DNA from 4 places in the Micromonospora sp. NPDC050200 genome. Region 4 is predicted to be linked to each of the others. Evidence: riboswitches for the same ligand, from Rfam matches in the RefSeq annotation. Region 4 holds a riboswitch; each other region holds the start of a gene.
What was found. A riboswitch is a leader RNA that binds a small molecule or an ion and turns the genes downstream of it on or off. The one in region 4 is predicted to bind cyclic di-AMP.

Region 1 (3,023 bases), on a different contig from region 4:
GGCGGGTACCCGAGTCGTCGGTCATGGGCCGCAGTGTGCCACCGTCGTGCACGGGGTCCGCGAGACTTGGAGACGGCGACGGGCGCCGGCTCCCCCGGAGGGCAGCCGGCACCCGGATGGCCTGACGGATCAGGCGGAGCAGCCGCAGGTGGCGATCAGTTCGCGCCCTGCCTCGGGCCAGCGCCATCGGTGGTACGGCAACTGGTAAGGGACCGCCGACAAACCAACATCACGATAGGGTCCGATGCCAGGATGGGCGGAGCAGCCCATGGGACCAGCCCCGGATGGGAGCTTTTCTTGCGTTCAAGGCACTGGCCGGCACGGATGGCGGCACTCATGATCGTCGCATTCACCACGCTCCCGAGCGCGCCTGCGTCGGCGCGTTCGACCGAGCCCGGCGACACTGCGGTCGCGGCGGCGGACCGAGTCCTGCGGGTCTACAACAACAACATCGAGAACCTGGTCGTCAACAACCCGGACGGGACGTGCACCCGGATCTCCGGGCCGGATCACCTCACCTCGATGCTCGTGGACGACAACGGCGCGACGGGCACCGCCGGCGTGGTGGCGCCCGACATCCTGATCGTGCAGCAGGTTCGCGGCACCGGCCAGGCCGAAGCGTACGCCGACCAGTTGTCGGCCAAGTTCGGCTATCCCGCCGGCACCTATGGGGCAATCGTGGCCTGGAGTGACCCGGAGCCGTGGGGCAGCACCCACAATTGCAGCTCGCAGAGTCTCGGTGACCTCAAGAAGAAGCAGACCAACGGGATCATCTGGAACACCAGGACCCTCAGCCTCGCCTCCGGCGACATTTCCAAGTACTGGAGCGCTGGCTGGCTGAAGCCGGGCACGGCCTACAACAACGGCGCCGGGTGCACCCTGTACAAGCCGCCGAACAGCGACCCGGACACCACCGACTACTACAAGTGGAAGCGTACGAGCGCCATCGCGGCCAGGTTCACCATCAAGGCGACCGGCACCACAGTGTTCGCCGCCACCATGCACCTGCCGCAGGAGAACCGGCAGAATGCGTGTGCGGGCGATGGCTACACCGGAATCGCCAACACCGGCATCCACATTGGCGCCGACGCCACCAGCCTGATGAGCGCGTCGACGATCCGGGTCGTGGGGATCGACGCCAACCGCACGGGCATCGCGCCGACCACGCTGAGCGGCTTCGGCATGACCGGCTACGGATCGAAGGCGACCAACGGCTCGAGCAAGATCGACTATCTCTTCATCGAGGGCAGCGTGCGGCCGTCGAGCATCGACCACACAGTGAGCGGAACCAAGTCGAATCACCTCGCCCTGCACGGCTTCATCAACTACTGACACCGCGGTCGACCGCCCGCGCTCGGACGGTCGCGCCGGTGCACCACCCACGCGTCCAAAACGCCTCGGACGCCGGGCCGGAGGGAGCCGGCGCCCGAGGCGCGGGGACGGGATCAGGCGGAGTAGCCGCGGGTGGCGATCCAGTTCGCCAGGTCGATGGTGCTCATCCAGTACGACGGCAGGTTCGGGTTCGCCGAGTCGGCGATCCGGACCGTCCGGCCGCCGTTCTGGTAGCCGACCACGGCGATGTAGTGGCCGCCCGGGAAGGAGTGCCAGCCGCCGTCGGTGTCGGTGGCGGTGCCGGCGATGTTCGCCACCACGCCCCGCCGGTCGTTGATCGCCGCGATCACGTCGGCCTGGAGCTGGTCGATCTGCGCCGAGCTCGGGGTGCCCGCGAACATCCGGGTCCGGTACGGGTTGCCCTTGACGAACTGGTTCAGGCCCCGGGTGGTGTCCAGCGCGGAGTTGGTGCCCATCTCGGTGGTGCCGAGGGGGGCCTCCAGCTCGTACTGGGTCCGCTCGATGCCGGCCGCGCTGAGCGCGTTGCGCACCGCCGCCGGACCGCAGTTGTAGTAGGTGGTCTGCGCCTGGTAGTCGTAGTTGAGGACCTTGGTCGACGGCGGCTTCGGGGCTGCCGTGCGGGTCAGGTCCGGGTCCGCCGTGGCCTTGGCGGCGCTGGGCGACGGCGAGGCGCTGACCGAGGGCGAGGCGCTGGCGGACGGGGTGGTGGCGACGCGGGCCTCGCTGCGGGTGGCGACGTCGTCCAGCCGGGGCGCCACCTCGGCGACGGCAGCCGAGGCCTGCTGGGCGGCGGGCGCCTCGCCGGTGGACAGGGTGGCGGCGCCGGAGACCAGCACGAGCGCGGCGGCCGAACCGGCGACGAGCTGGTACGGCCGCTCGGTGGCCAGCCGGCGCAGCTGCCGCTTCAGGGGGTGCTTCACGTGTTTTCCTCCACGGTACGAGGGCGGGAGCGGCGTGCCGGACCGGCGCGTGACGGGATGTCACCCGCGGTGTGAGGACCGGTGTGGGGGCCGCTCGGCGGGGTGCGCCCGGTCAGTGGCCGGGCGGCGGGGTGGATGCCGGGATCAGCGCGCGAGGGCGCGGCGGACCGGCGGGAGCACCCCGGTACCGAGGTGGGGAGAGAACCGAGGGATGCGAGCGGGCTGCACGAGGATGGAACTCCTTCCGACACCGCCTACCGGGTTAGCTGACGGATTCGGGCGGGAAGAGAGCCCTACCACGGGCCGTGGCCCGCGGATTCACCCCGGACGTGCATGGGTCCCCGGTTCGTGGAAATCCACGATTGAGCGGGTCGGCGCGGCGTCGCCTCTTGCGATCGGAAACCGCACCAGACCGGGGCGACATTACTGGCCGGTCGGCGTGCCCGCAAAGGGCTGTCAGCTGCGTAAACATGATCAGGGCAACGAATTTGCGGTACAGTTCGGCACTGACGTCACTCAATGGGACAGGCGGCTTTTCGGGAACCAACGGGCCGCAACCGGACGACCTGGCGGCAACCACTCCGGATCGCCGAGGCCGATGTCACCGGCTGTGCCCGGATGACCGGTTTCCCGATTGGCGTGACGTGACTCACGGCAATCCGGGTAACGATTTGGACGCTGGCCGCGCCGTCAGCCCACCCGGGGCGGGCCGCCAGCACGCCGCGGGCGCGGTACGCGCCGCCGCCGTCG
Region 2 (3,023 bases), on a different contig from region 4:
GAGCGATCTGGCCCGCCAGGGGGAGCTGCATCCGCTGATCGTCCGGGTGCGCCGGCTGCCGACCCGTCCGGGCGCGCGGGCCAGCTACGCGATCACCGACCGGCTGGAGCTGGGGCCGCTGCACTTCCCGGTCACCTACCAGGCCGACGTCCTGGTGGTCTCCGACGACGAGATCGTCACGGTGGCCCGGCAGCAGCCCGGCACGACGGTGCGCAACCACACCCGGCTCCGGGAGGAGGGCGACGTGCTCCGGATCGACGTGGAGATCACCCTCTCCGCCCCGGCACCGTTGTTCGGGTACGCGTTCCGCCAGGCCCGCGCCGCGCACCTGGGCCTGGCCAGCCGGCTCGGCGCGGTGCTGGACCGGGAGGCCGAGGGCGGTCCGGTCCCGAACTGAGGCGCTGGCCCCCGCTCAGCGGCGACCGGCGGCCGTGGCCGCCGCCGGCCGGCGGCGCGACGGGACGGCCCGGCGGGTCCGGCCCCATGGCTTCCACGTCGAGATCACCGTCATGGTGACCAGCAGGCCGGTGGAGACCGCCGGGGCGACCACCACGTCGATCCGCTGGTGTGCGGTGGCGTCCGGTCCGGCGGCGGCGCGCAGGTTCGGCGTCAGCGCGAACAGCACCAGGCCCGTCATCACCGTGGTGAGCCCCAGCTTGACCACCACCCAGCGCCAGCGCAGCAGCCCCCACGGGGTCAGCAGCGCGCTGGTCACCCCGACCAGCCACACCAGCACGCTCAGCGGCGCGAAGAGCCAGGTGGCCACCAGTGCCGCCGCCGGGTAGACCACCCCCGGGTCGGCCCCGCGCAGCCCGGCGACGCCGAGGGTGAGCAGCACGAGGTCCGCGCCGAGCCAGCCCAGCGCGGTCACCAGGTGCAGGGTGAGCAGGCTCTTGCGGGCGTCGGGGGAGAGTCGGGTCATGCCTTGATGCTCGTCCGGGCGCCGCGGCCTGTCGTGGGCCGACCGGCGACATTCGGCGTACGTCGGGGCGCGTACGGCGCGGGGCCCGTCCGCGCCGGACGGGCCCCGTCGGGGTCGGTCAGTAGACCGACAGGTGCACGTGGTTGGTGTGGTCGCTGGACGGGTCTCCGCCCGCCCCGCTGTACGACTTCCACCCGCTGCTGGGCAGCCAGATCTGCCGGTACCAGATCACGTAGAGCACGCCGAGCCGGTCGGCGTTGCGGATGAAGTACGCGGCCAGGTTGTTGCCGTACGTCTTGTCGCCGCCGGTGGCGTCGCCGCCGAAGCCGTCCTTCTGGGCCGCGAAGTCGCAGGCCCGCCCCTTGGGATGCTCACCCGACCCGCTGGGCCGGTAGCAGGAGACGTACCGGGTGAAGCCGGCGGCCTTGGCCTGCTGGAGTGCGTTGAGCATGCGCGGGGTGATGCAGCCGTTGGCCGGGGTCGGGTCGTTGACGCTGCACGACTCCGGCGGCCAGGAACCGTCGGAGTTGCGCGGCGCCGGCCGGGCGGTGGCGGTGGAGGTGCCCCGGTTGGAGCCGGCGGTGGCGGTGGTGGCGGGCTTGTCGGCGGCGGCCACCGCGAGCGCCCGCTCGGCCTGCTGCTTGCGCTTGGCCATCACCGCGACCTGCTTGCGCTCCTCGACGATCTCCTTGTCGAGCGCGGCCCGGGTGCGGGTGGCCTCGTCGCGGGTCCGGATGAGGCCGCGCAGCTCCCGGTCCTCGTTGGCGGCGACGGTCTCCAGCGCCGCCGCCCGGTCCAGGAAGCCCTCCGGGCTGGAGCTGTTCAGCAGCGCCGACACCGGCCCCAGCCGGCCGGTCCGGTAGGCCACGCCGGCGATCTCGCCGACCTTGCCGTGCTGGACGGTCAGCTCCGACTCGATCGTCCTGAGCTGCTCGGTGAGCTCCCGCTGCCGTTTGGTGGAGCGTTCCAGCGCGGCCCTGGCGTCGATCCAGCCCTTGCTGGCCGCGTCGAGCTGGGCGCGCAGGGCGGGGCTGCCGCCCTCGTCGTCGCCGGGTGCGGCGGCGAGCCGGGTGGCGGGGGGAGCGGCGGCCACCGGGACCGGCGCGGACGACACGCCGAGGGCGAGCGTCGCGACGACCGTGGCCGCCAGCCGGGCGGTGGTACGTCGTACGTGCATGCACATGTCCTTCCGTCAGCCGCCGACCGGGTTAGCTGACGGGTTCGGGACGGAAGATCCCTACCGCTGACGCGGATGCACCCCACGAACATGGTTCCCCGGCTCGCCCGGGCGGGCGATTAGGCGGCGGTCACCGCCGGCACCGGTGGGTGCCGCCTGGCGGAGGCCGGGACCGAGCCTACCGGTACGGGTGTGACACCCGCCCGTTTCGTGACTGAGGGTACTGGAGGTAATCGTGGTGTAGGTGACATAACGGGATAACAGGTGCCCGATTTTGTCACCACTCCACCTGGCCGCACGCGCCGGGGGCGGCGCCCGGCTCGATCTGGAGGGTGGCGTGCTCGATGTGGAAGTCCTCGTGCAGGGCGCTCCGGGCCGCGGCGAGCACCGTGCCGACCTCGGCGCCCGGGGCCATGGTGAGGTGGGCGGAGGCGACCTCCATGCCGGAGGTGAGCGTCCAGACGTGCAGGTCGTGGACCTCGGCGACGCCGGGGACGGCGGTCAGCCGGTCGTGCACGGCGGTCACCTGGAGGTGCTCCGGGGCGGCCTGGACCAGGATGCGGACCGCCGCCCGGCCGAGCCGCCAGGTGCGGGGGAGGATGAACAGGCCGATCGCCACCGCCACCGCCGGGTCGGCCCACCACCAGCCGGTGCCGGCGATGAGCAGCGCGGCGCCGATCACGCCGAGCGAGCCGAGCAGGTCGCCGAGCACCTCCAGGTACGCCCCGCGCAGGTTGATGCTCTCCTGCGCGCCCTCGCGGAGCAGGGCGAACGCGACGAGGTTGGCCAGCAGGCCGAGCACCGCCACCGCCAGCATCGGGCCGGTACGCACCTCCGGCGGGTTGCCGAACCGGCGTACCGCCTCGATCAGCACGTAGATCGCCACCCCGCTGAGCAGGACGGCGTTGGCGAGCGCGGCCAGCA
Region 3 (3,023 bases), on a different contig from region 4:
GATCATGTTCGTGGTGCTGTACCTGACCCACGGGATCACCGCGCAGACCTCGGTGGCGGTCCTCGGCACGCTGGGCAGCCTGGTGCTGACCGGGCTGCTCGGCACGCTGGCCACCGCCGCCACCCACCTGACCGGGTACGGCAGCGAGGAGGCCACCACGCTGTCGATGTACCAGCGCGACGTCGACCTGCACGGGCTGCTGCTGGCCGGCATCATCATCGGCTCGCTCGGCGTGCTCGACGACGTCACCGTCACCCAGGCCGCCACGGTCACCGAGCTGGCGCACGCCAACCCCGGGCTGTCCCGGACGCAGCTCTACCGGGCCGCCACCCGGGTCGGCCGGGCGCACATCGCCTCCACGGTCAACACCATCGTGCTCGCGTACGCGGGCGCGTCGCTGCCGCTGCTGCTCCTGCTCACCGCCGACAGCCGGCCGGTGAGCCAGATCCTCACCAGCGAGTTCCTGGCCCAGGAGATCGTCCGCAGCGCGGTGGCGACGCTCGGCCTGGTCGCCGCAGTGCCGCTGACCACCGGGCTGGCCGCGCTGGTGGCCACCGCCGGCCGTGGCCCGACGGCCGACCCGGCGCGGGGTTCCGGTCCGGCGCCCACGCCCCGCCCCTCCGTCGAGCGGGACGCGGCGCTCGAGGCGCTGAGCGCGCCGGGTCACGGCGGACCGTCCACCCCGGGCCCCGCACGGTGGCCCGACCCGGAAAGGAGCACGGACGCCGCATGGTGAAACTCCGCTGCGTGACCGACGACGACGCGGAACCTGACGAACGCGTCACTCGTCACGCAACGCCACGACGAAATAACGCGATTAGTCGGGTTCTGGACGTAGATCCCCGGCACGGCTGTCAGGTAACCTCGCTGCCGGCCACCGCCGAAGGCGCGCTGCGGCGCCTGCGGTGCCGCCGCCCAATCGCCGTACGGCGAGCCGGGGAACCAGGTACATGGGGTGAATCCGCGCGAGCGGTAGGGGCCACTTCCGTCCCGAACCCGTCAGCTAACCCGGTCGGCGGTCGACGGAAGGGAACACTGTGACGGCACCCCTGCGCCGCTGGTTGACACCGGTGGTGGCCGTGTTCGCCGCCCTGGCCATCCTCGCCGGGCCGACAGCCGCGATCGCCGCTCCCTCGACCCCCACCCCCTCGGGGCACGAGGAGGACGACGAGCCCAAGCTGCTCACCGACGTCATCGAGCTGCGCAACCGCGAGTACTCGAAGGCCAAGACGCAGCTGGGGAAGTCCAAGAAGCGGCAGCAGCAGCTCGGGCTGGAGGTGCGCCGCGCGCAGGACCAGCTGGAGGCGTTGCGGCCGCAGGTCTCCCAGATCGCCGCGCAGTCGTACCGGACCGGCCGGATCGGCGCGCTGGCGATGCTGCTGGAGAGCGACGCGCCGGACTCGTTCGTCAGGCGCGCCGCCGCGCTCGACGAACTGAACATGGTGAACGCGAAGAAGCTGGCCGAGGTCACCGCCGCCAAGAACCGCGCGGAGCAGGCCAAGCTGGCGCTCGACGCCGAGGTGCGCGAGCAGCAGAAGCTCGCCAACGACATGGCCCGGGAGAGCCGCGAGGCGGAGAAGGCGCTCGCGCTGGTGGGCGGCCGGGGCTTCACCGGCGGCCTGGTCGACGCGACGTCGCCGGTCGCCCGGATCGGCCCCGGCCGGACGGCGGACGGCGGCTGGCGCTCCGAGTCGCGCACCGAGAACGACCCGACCACCTCGGGCCTCATCACGCCGCGCACCCTGCACGCGTACAAGGAGGTCCGGCGGGCCGGCTTCAGCCGGTTCGCGGGCTGCTACCGGTCGGGCGGGCCGTGGGAGCATCCGAAGGGCAAGGCCTGCGACTGGTCGTTGCAGAGAAGCGGCTTCGCCCCGTGGTACAACAACGACACCCGGATGTACGGCAACAACCTCGCCGCGTTCCTGATCCGCAACGCCGACCGGCTCGGCATCTACTACGTCATCTGGAACCGGCAGATCTGGTTCCCGGCGACCGGGTGGAGGTCGTACAGCGGACCGTCGAACCACACCGACCACGTGCACATGTCGATGTTGTAGCGCACGACGCGTACCGAACGAGGGCCGTCCCCGGTGGGGGCGGCCCTCGTCGCGTCGGGTGGTTCAGCCGGCGACGGCGGCCGCGCGGTCGGCCTGGGCCGGTGCGGCAGCGGACCCGCCGGCGGCCACCGTCCGCACCTCGCCGGCGGTGAGCCGGTACGACATGCCGACCACCGCGCACCGCCCGGCGGCGACCGCACCGGCCAGGACGGCGGAGTTGCCGAGCAGCGCCTCCACGGTGTGCGCGATGTGGATGTCCACGATCTCGTCGATGTCGTCGACGCCCTGCTCGGCGGCCCGCCGCAGGCTGGGCGCCACCGCGTCCACCACCGCCCGCAGGTGGCCGACGGGCGACGTGCCGGTACGCGCGGCGTCCCGGGCGGCCTGCACGGCCCCGCAGGAGTCGTGGCCGAGCACCACCACCAGCGGGGTGCCCAGCACGCTCACCGCGTACTCGACGCTGCCCAGCACCTCCGGGCCGGCGGTGTGCCCGGCGGTCCGGACCACGAAGAGGTCACCCAGGCCGCGGTCGAAGATGATCTCGGCAGCGAGGCGGGAGTCGGAGCAGCCCACGATCACCGCGAACGGGTGCTGCCCGTCGGCGACCGCCGCCCGGTGGCGGGAGTCCTGGTTGGGGTGGCGCTGCGCGCCCGTGACGAAGCGCCGGTTGCCGGCGTGCAGTTCGACGAGCGCCTGCATCGGATCGGTCAGGGTCATTGCCTCACCTCGGGTCCCTCGCGTGGTCGACCTGGTCACACCGGCCGGCGACGGAGGCGGCCTCACTCCCCACGGTCACACCCGGCGAAAGATACGTCAAGCTTTACGTGATATGGATTTCATGCTTTCCCTCGGCGCCAGCGGCCGGGTCCGGCCGGGTCGAGCCGCAAAGGTTCCGGTGCGGGGAGGCCAGGGCCGTAAAGTCGACGGGCTGGCCATACCATGACGGGCATGGCGACGACAGCGGAG
Region 4 (3,023 bases):
CGCCACGTCGACGCTGAACTCGAAGAGTCGCCAGTCGACCTGCGGCGCCGCCCGCCCGATGCGGGCCACCCGGGCGACCCGGGCCGGGTCGGTCACCGGTTGCGCCCGGCCGGCGACGTACGCCTCGTCGTCGCTCTCCTCCGGCGGGAACGAGTGCAGCGCGTACCGCCCGTCGCGTTCGAGGTCGCGCCGCTTGGGCGAGTCGACGACGAAGCAGAACAGTCCCTCGTCGGTGATCACGGGGCAGACCGGGTGCACCCGGGGCCCACCGTCGGCGCGGACGGTGGCCAGGTAGCCGAAGCCCGGCCCGTACTGCTGCAGGAGAAGGCGGATCCCGTCGGCGAGTCGGGGCTCGTCAGCGGCGAATTCGGACCAGGAAGCCATACGGACATCCTATCGAACACGTGTACGAATGCGCAGTCCGACACGCAGGTCACCCGGTCCGCTCGATATGGTGTGCCGATGCTGCTCTCCGACCGCGACCTGGTCTCCGAGATCAAGACGGGCACGCTCGGGCTGGAGCCCTTCGAGCCCACGCTGGTGCAGCCGTCCAGCATCGACGTGCGCCTCGACCGGCTCTTCCGGGTCTTCAACAACCACCTGTACACGCACATCGACCCGGCGATGCAGCAGGACGACCTCACCTCGATGGTGGAGGTCCCCGAGGGCGAGCCGTTCGTGCTGCACCCCGGCGAGTTCGTGCTCGCCTCCACGCTGGAGGTGATCTCGCTCGGCGACCAACTCGCCGGCCGGCTCGAAGGGAAAAGTTCCCTGGGCCGGCTCGGCCTGCTCACCCACTCGACCGCCGGCTTCATCGACCCGGGCTTCTCCGGGCACGTGACGCTGGAACTGTCGAACGTGGCGAACCTGCCGATCACGCTCTGGCCCGGCATGAAGATCGGCCAGCTCTGCATCTTCCGGCTCTCGTCCCCGGCCGAGCACCCGTACGGCTCCGCCGTCTACGGGTCGCGCTACCAGGGCCAGCGCGGGCCGACCCCGAGCCGCTCCTGGCAGCACTGGCGCACCTGGCCCACCCGCTGACCGCCGCGCCGGGCCCCCGGAACCCGAGGAGCCCGGCGCGCGCTCAGCCCGGCCGGCCGTAGCTGTGGACCGGCCCGTCGTCGACGCGCTTCATCTTGATCGGCACCCCGGCCTGGGAGGCGTGGACCACCCAGCCGCCGCCGACGTACATGCCGACGTGGTGCAGGTCGGCGTAGTAGAAGACCAGGTCGCCGGGGCGCAGGTCGGCCCGGCTGACCCGGGCGGTCACCTGGCGCTGCTGGCGGGCGTTGTGCGGGAGCGAGACACCGGCCTTGGCCCACGCCGCGAGCATCAGGCCGGAGCAGTCGTACGAGCTCGGGCCCTCGGCGCCCCAGACGTAGGGCTTGCCGATCTGGGCGCAGGCGAACTTGACCGCCGTTCCGGCGGGGCCGCCGGGGTAGCCGGCCGGGCACGGGGCCGGGCGCAGCGCGCCGCCGCCACCGTTGCCGTACACCTTGAGCCGCAGCTTCTGCAGCCGGTCGATCTCGGCGTTGATCTGCTTCTTCTTCGCGGCCAGCTGGGCCTCGGTGCGGGCGAGCTGGGCCACCATCTCGTCCAGCGGCGCCTTCTTCGCGGCGAGCTGGTCGCGCAGGTCCTTGACGGCCCGCACGTCGCGCTGCTGCCGCTCGGCGAACCGGTCGAGCAGTTCGAGCTGGTCGACCAGCTCGCTGGGGGAGCTGCTGCCGAGCAGGGCGTTGACGGCGGAGAGGTTCTCCCCCTTGTACGCCTCGGCGGCGAGGCCGCTGACCTGGTTCATCGCGAGGTCGACCTGGAGTTGCAGCGGTCCGATCCGCTTGGCCAGCGCGTCGGCCTGCCGGCGCTTGGCGGCCAGATCCTGCCGGGTGGCGTTGTGCTGCTCGATGATCGGTTCGAGGGTGTTCCAGTCCTGGTCGATCTGCCGCTCGATCTCGGCGACCGAGGGTTCGGCATGGGCCGCCGTGGCGCCACCGGTCAGGACGACGGCGGCACCGGCGAGGGCGGCGAGGGTGGTGGTAAAGCGGGACCAGCGTGGGCGCGGCGCAGCCGTCGGCCGGGTGACCTGGGTCGACCGGTACGACGGTGGCCGCGGGGCATGGTGTGCCACCGGGCTCCGTACTCCTTCTTCCGCGACCGCCTACCGGGTTAGCTGACGGGTTCGGGCGGGAAGGGAGCGCCCTACCGCAGTGGCTGCGGATTCACCCCGGCGTACCTGGGTCCCCGGTTCACCCGGAGGCGACTCGGCGGTGCCGGCCGCTGCCGCCCGGGTTGGACGGACCGTCGGCGGCCGACGAAGGACCAGAGTAGAGAGGACCGTTATCGATCCGCAACCCGCCATGCCGGGACAGGTCCGGATACGCGGAACCCCCGGTCGGGGTGACCGGGGGTTCGCGGTGGGTCGGACGGGTCAGTTCGGTCGTCGGAACCCGGCGACCGGCATGTAGTCGATGCTGGCGACCTGGACCGGCTTGCCGGTCCGGGGCGCGTGGACCATCAGACCGTTGCCGAGGTAGAGACCGACGTGGTGCAGGTCGCTGAAGAAGAACACCAGGTCCCCCGGGCGCGCCTCGGAGCGCGGGATGGACTTGCCCTCGTTCCACTGGGCGCCGGTGTGGTGGGTCAGGTAGATCCCGGCGGCCTTGTAGGCGTACTGGGTGAGGCCGGAGCAGTCGAACGAGTCCGGCCCGTCAGCGCCCCAGACGTACGGCTCACCCACCTGCTGGCAGGCCACCCGGATGGCGGTCTGCGCGGCGGAACTCACCACGCCCTTGATGGTGGGACAACCGGCCACCTTGACCACGGTCTTCGGCATCGCCGCCTGGAGCCGCTTGATCTCGGCGTTGATCTGCGACTTCTTGGCGGCCAGCTCCTTCTCCTGCTTGACCTCCGCGGCGATCAGCGTGTCGAGCTTCTGCTTCTCGGCGTCGTACTTCTGCCGGGCGTCGATGACGACCTGGAGCTCCTTGCGCTCCTGCGCGGCGAGGCGGTCCAGGATGGTCAGCTGC

Region 1: it holds a riboswitch for cyclic di-AMP, as region 4 does, so the genes downstream of both, AB0I41_RS06635 (C39 family peptidase) here and AB0I41_RS23330 (NlpC/P60 family protein) in region 4, are expected to answer to the same signal.
Region 2: it holds a riboswitch for cyclic di-AMP, as region 4 does, so the genes downstream of both, AB0I41_RS12150 (hypothetical protein) here and AB0I41_RS23330 (NlpC/P60 family protein) in region 4, are expected to answer to the same signal.
Region 3: it holds a riboswitch for cyclic di-AMP, as region 4 does, so the genes downstream of both, AB0I41_RS17980 (hypothetical protein) here and AB0I41_RS23330 (NlpC/P60 family protein) in region 4, are expected to answer to the same signal.

Annotation. Positions count from the first base shown of each region.
Region 1 covers NZ_JBFALG010000006.1:106,193-109,215, reverse strand. Annotated here, with positions in the region: gene AB0I41_RS06645 (alpha/beta fold hydrolase) at 1-25, opposite strand, end outside; gene AB0I41_RS06640 (hypothetical protein) at 325-1,332, shown strand; gene AB0I41_RS06635 (C39 family peptidase) at 1,446-2,273, opposite strand; cyclic di-AMP (ydaO/yuaA leader) riboswitch at 2,510-2,652, opposite strand; gene AB0I41_RS06630 (hypothetical protein) at 2,923-3,023, opposite strand, start outside.
Region 2 covers NZ_JBFALG010000014.1:29,521-32,543, forward strand. Annotated here, with positions in the region: gene AB0I41_RS12140 (SRPBCC family protein) at 1-397, shown strand, start outside; gene AB0I41_RS12145 (hypothetical protein) at 413-922, opposite strand; gene AB0I41_RS12150 (hypothetical protein) at 1,041-2,099, opposite strand; cyclic di-AMP (ydaO/yuaA leader) riboswitch at 2,104-2,235, opposite strand; gene AB0I41_RS12155 (cation diffusion facilitator family transporter) at 2,377-3,023, opposite strand, start outside.
Region 3 covers NZ_JBFALG010000024.1:80,773-83,795, forward strand. Annotated here, with positions in the region: gene AB0I41_RS17975 (YibE/F family protein) at 1-736, shown strand, start outside; cyclic di-AMP (ydaO/yuaA leader) riboswitch at 903-1,033, shown strand; gene AB0I41_RS17980 (hypothetical protein) at 1,038-2,057, shown strand; gene AB0I41_RS17985 (carbonic anhydrase) at 2,121-2,774, opposite strand; gene AB0I41_RS17990 (helix-turn-helix domain-containing protein) at 2,997-3,023, shown strand, end outside.
Region 4 covers NZ_JBFALG010000038.1:34,741-37,763, forward strand. Annotated here, with positions in the region: gene AB0I41_RS23320 (pyridoxamine 5'-phosphate oxidase family protein) at 1-384, opposite strand, end outside; gene dcd (dCTP deaminase) at 463-1,041, shown strand; gene AB0I41_RS23330 (NlpC/P60 family protein) at 1,085-2,125, opposite strand; cyclic di-AMP (ydaO/yuaA leader) riboswitch at 2,138-2,274, opposite strand; gene AB0I41_RS23335 (NlpC/P60 family protein) at 2,426-3,023, opposite strand, start outside.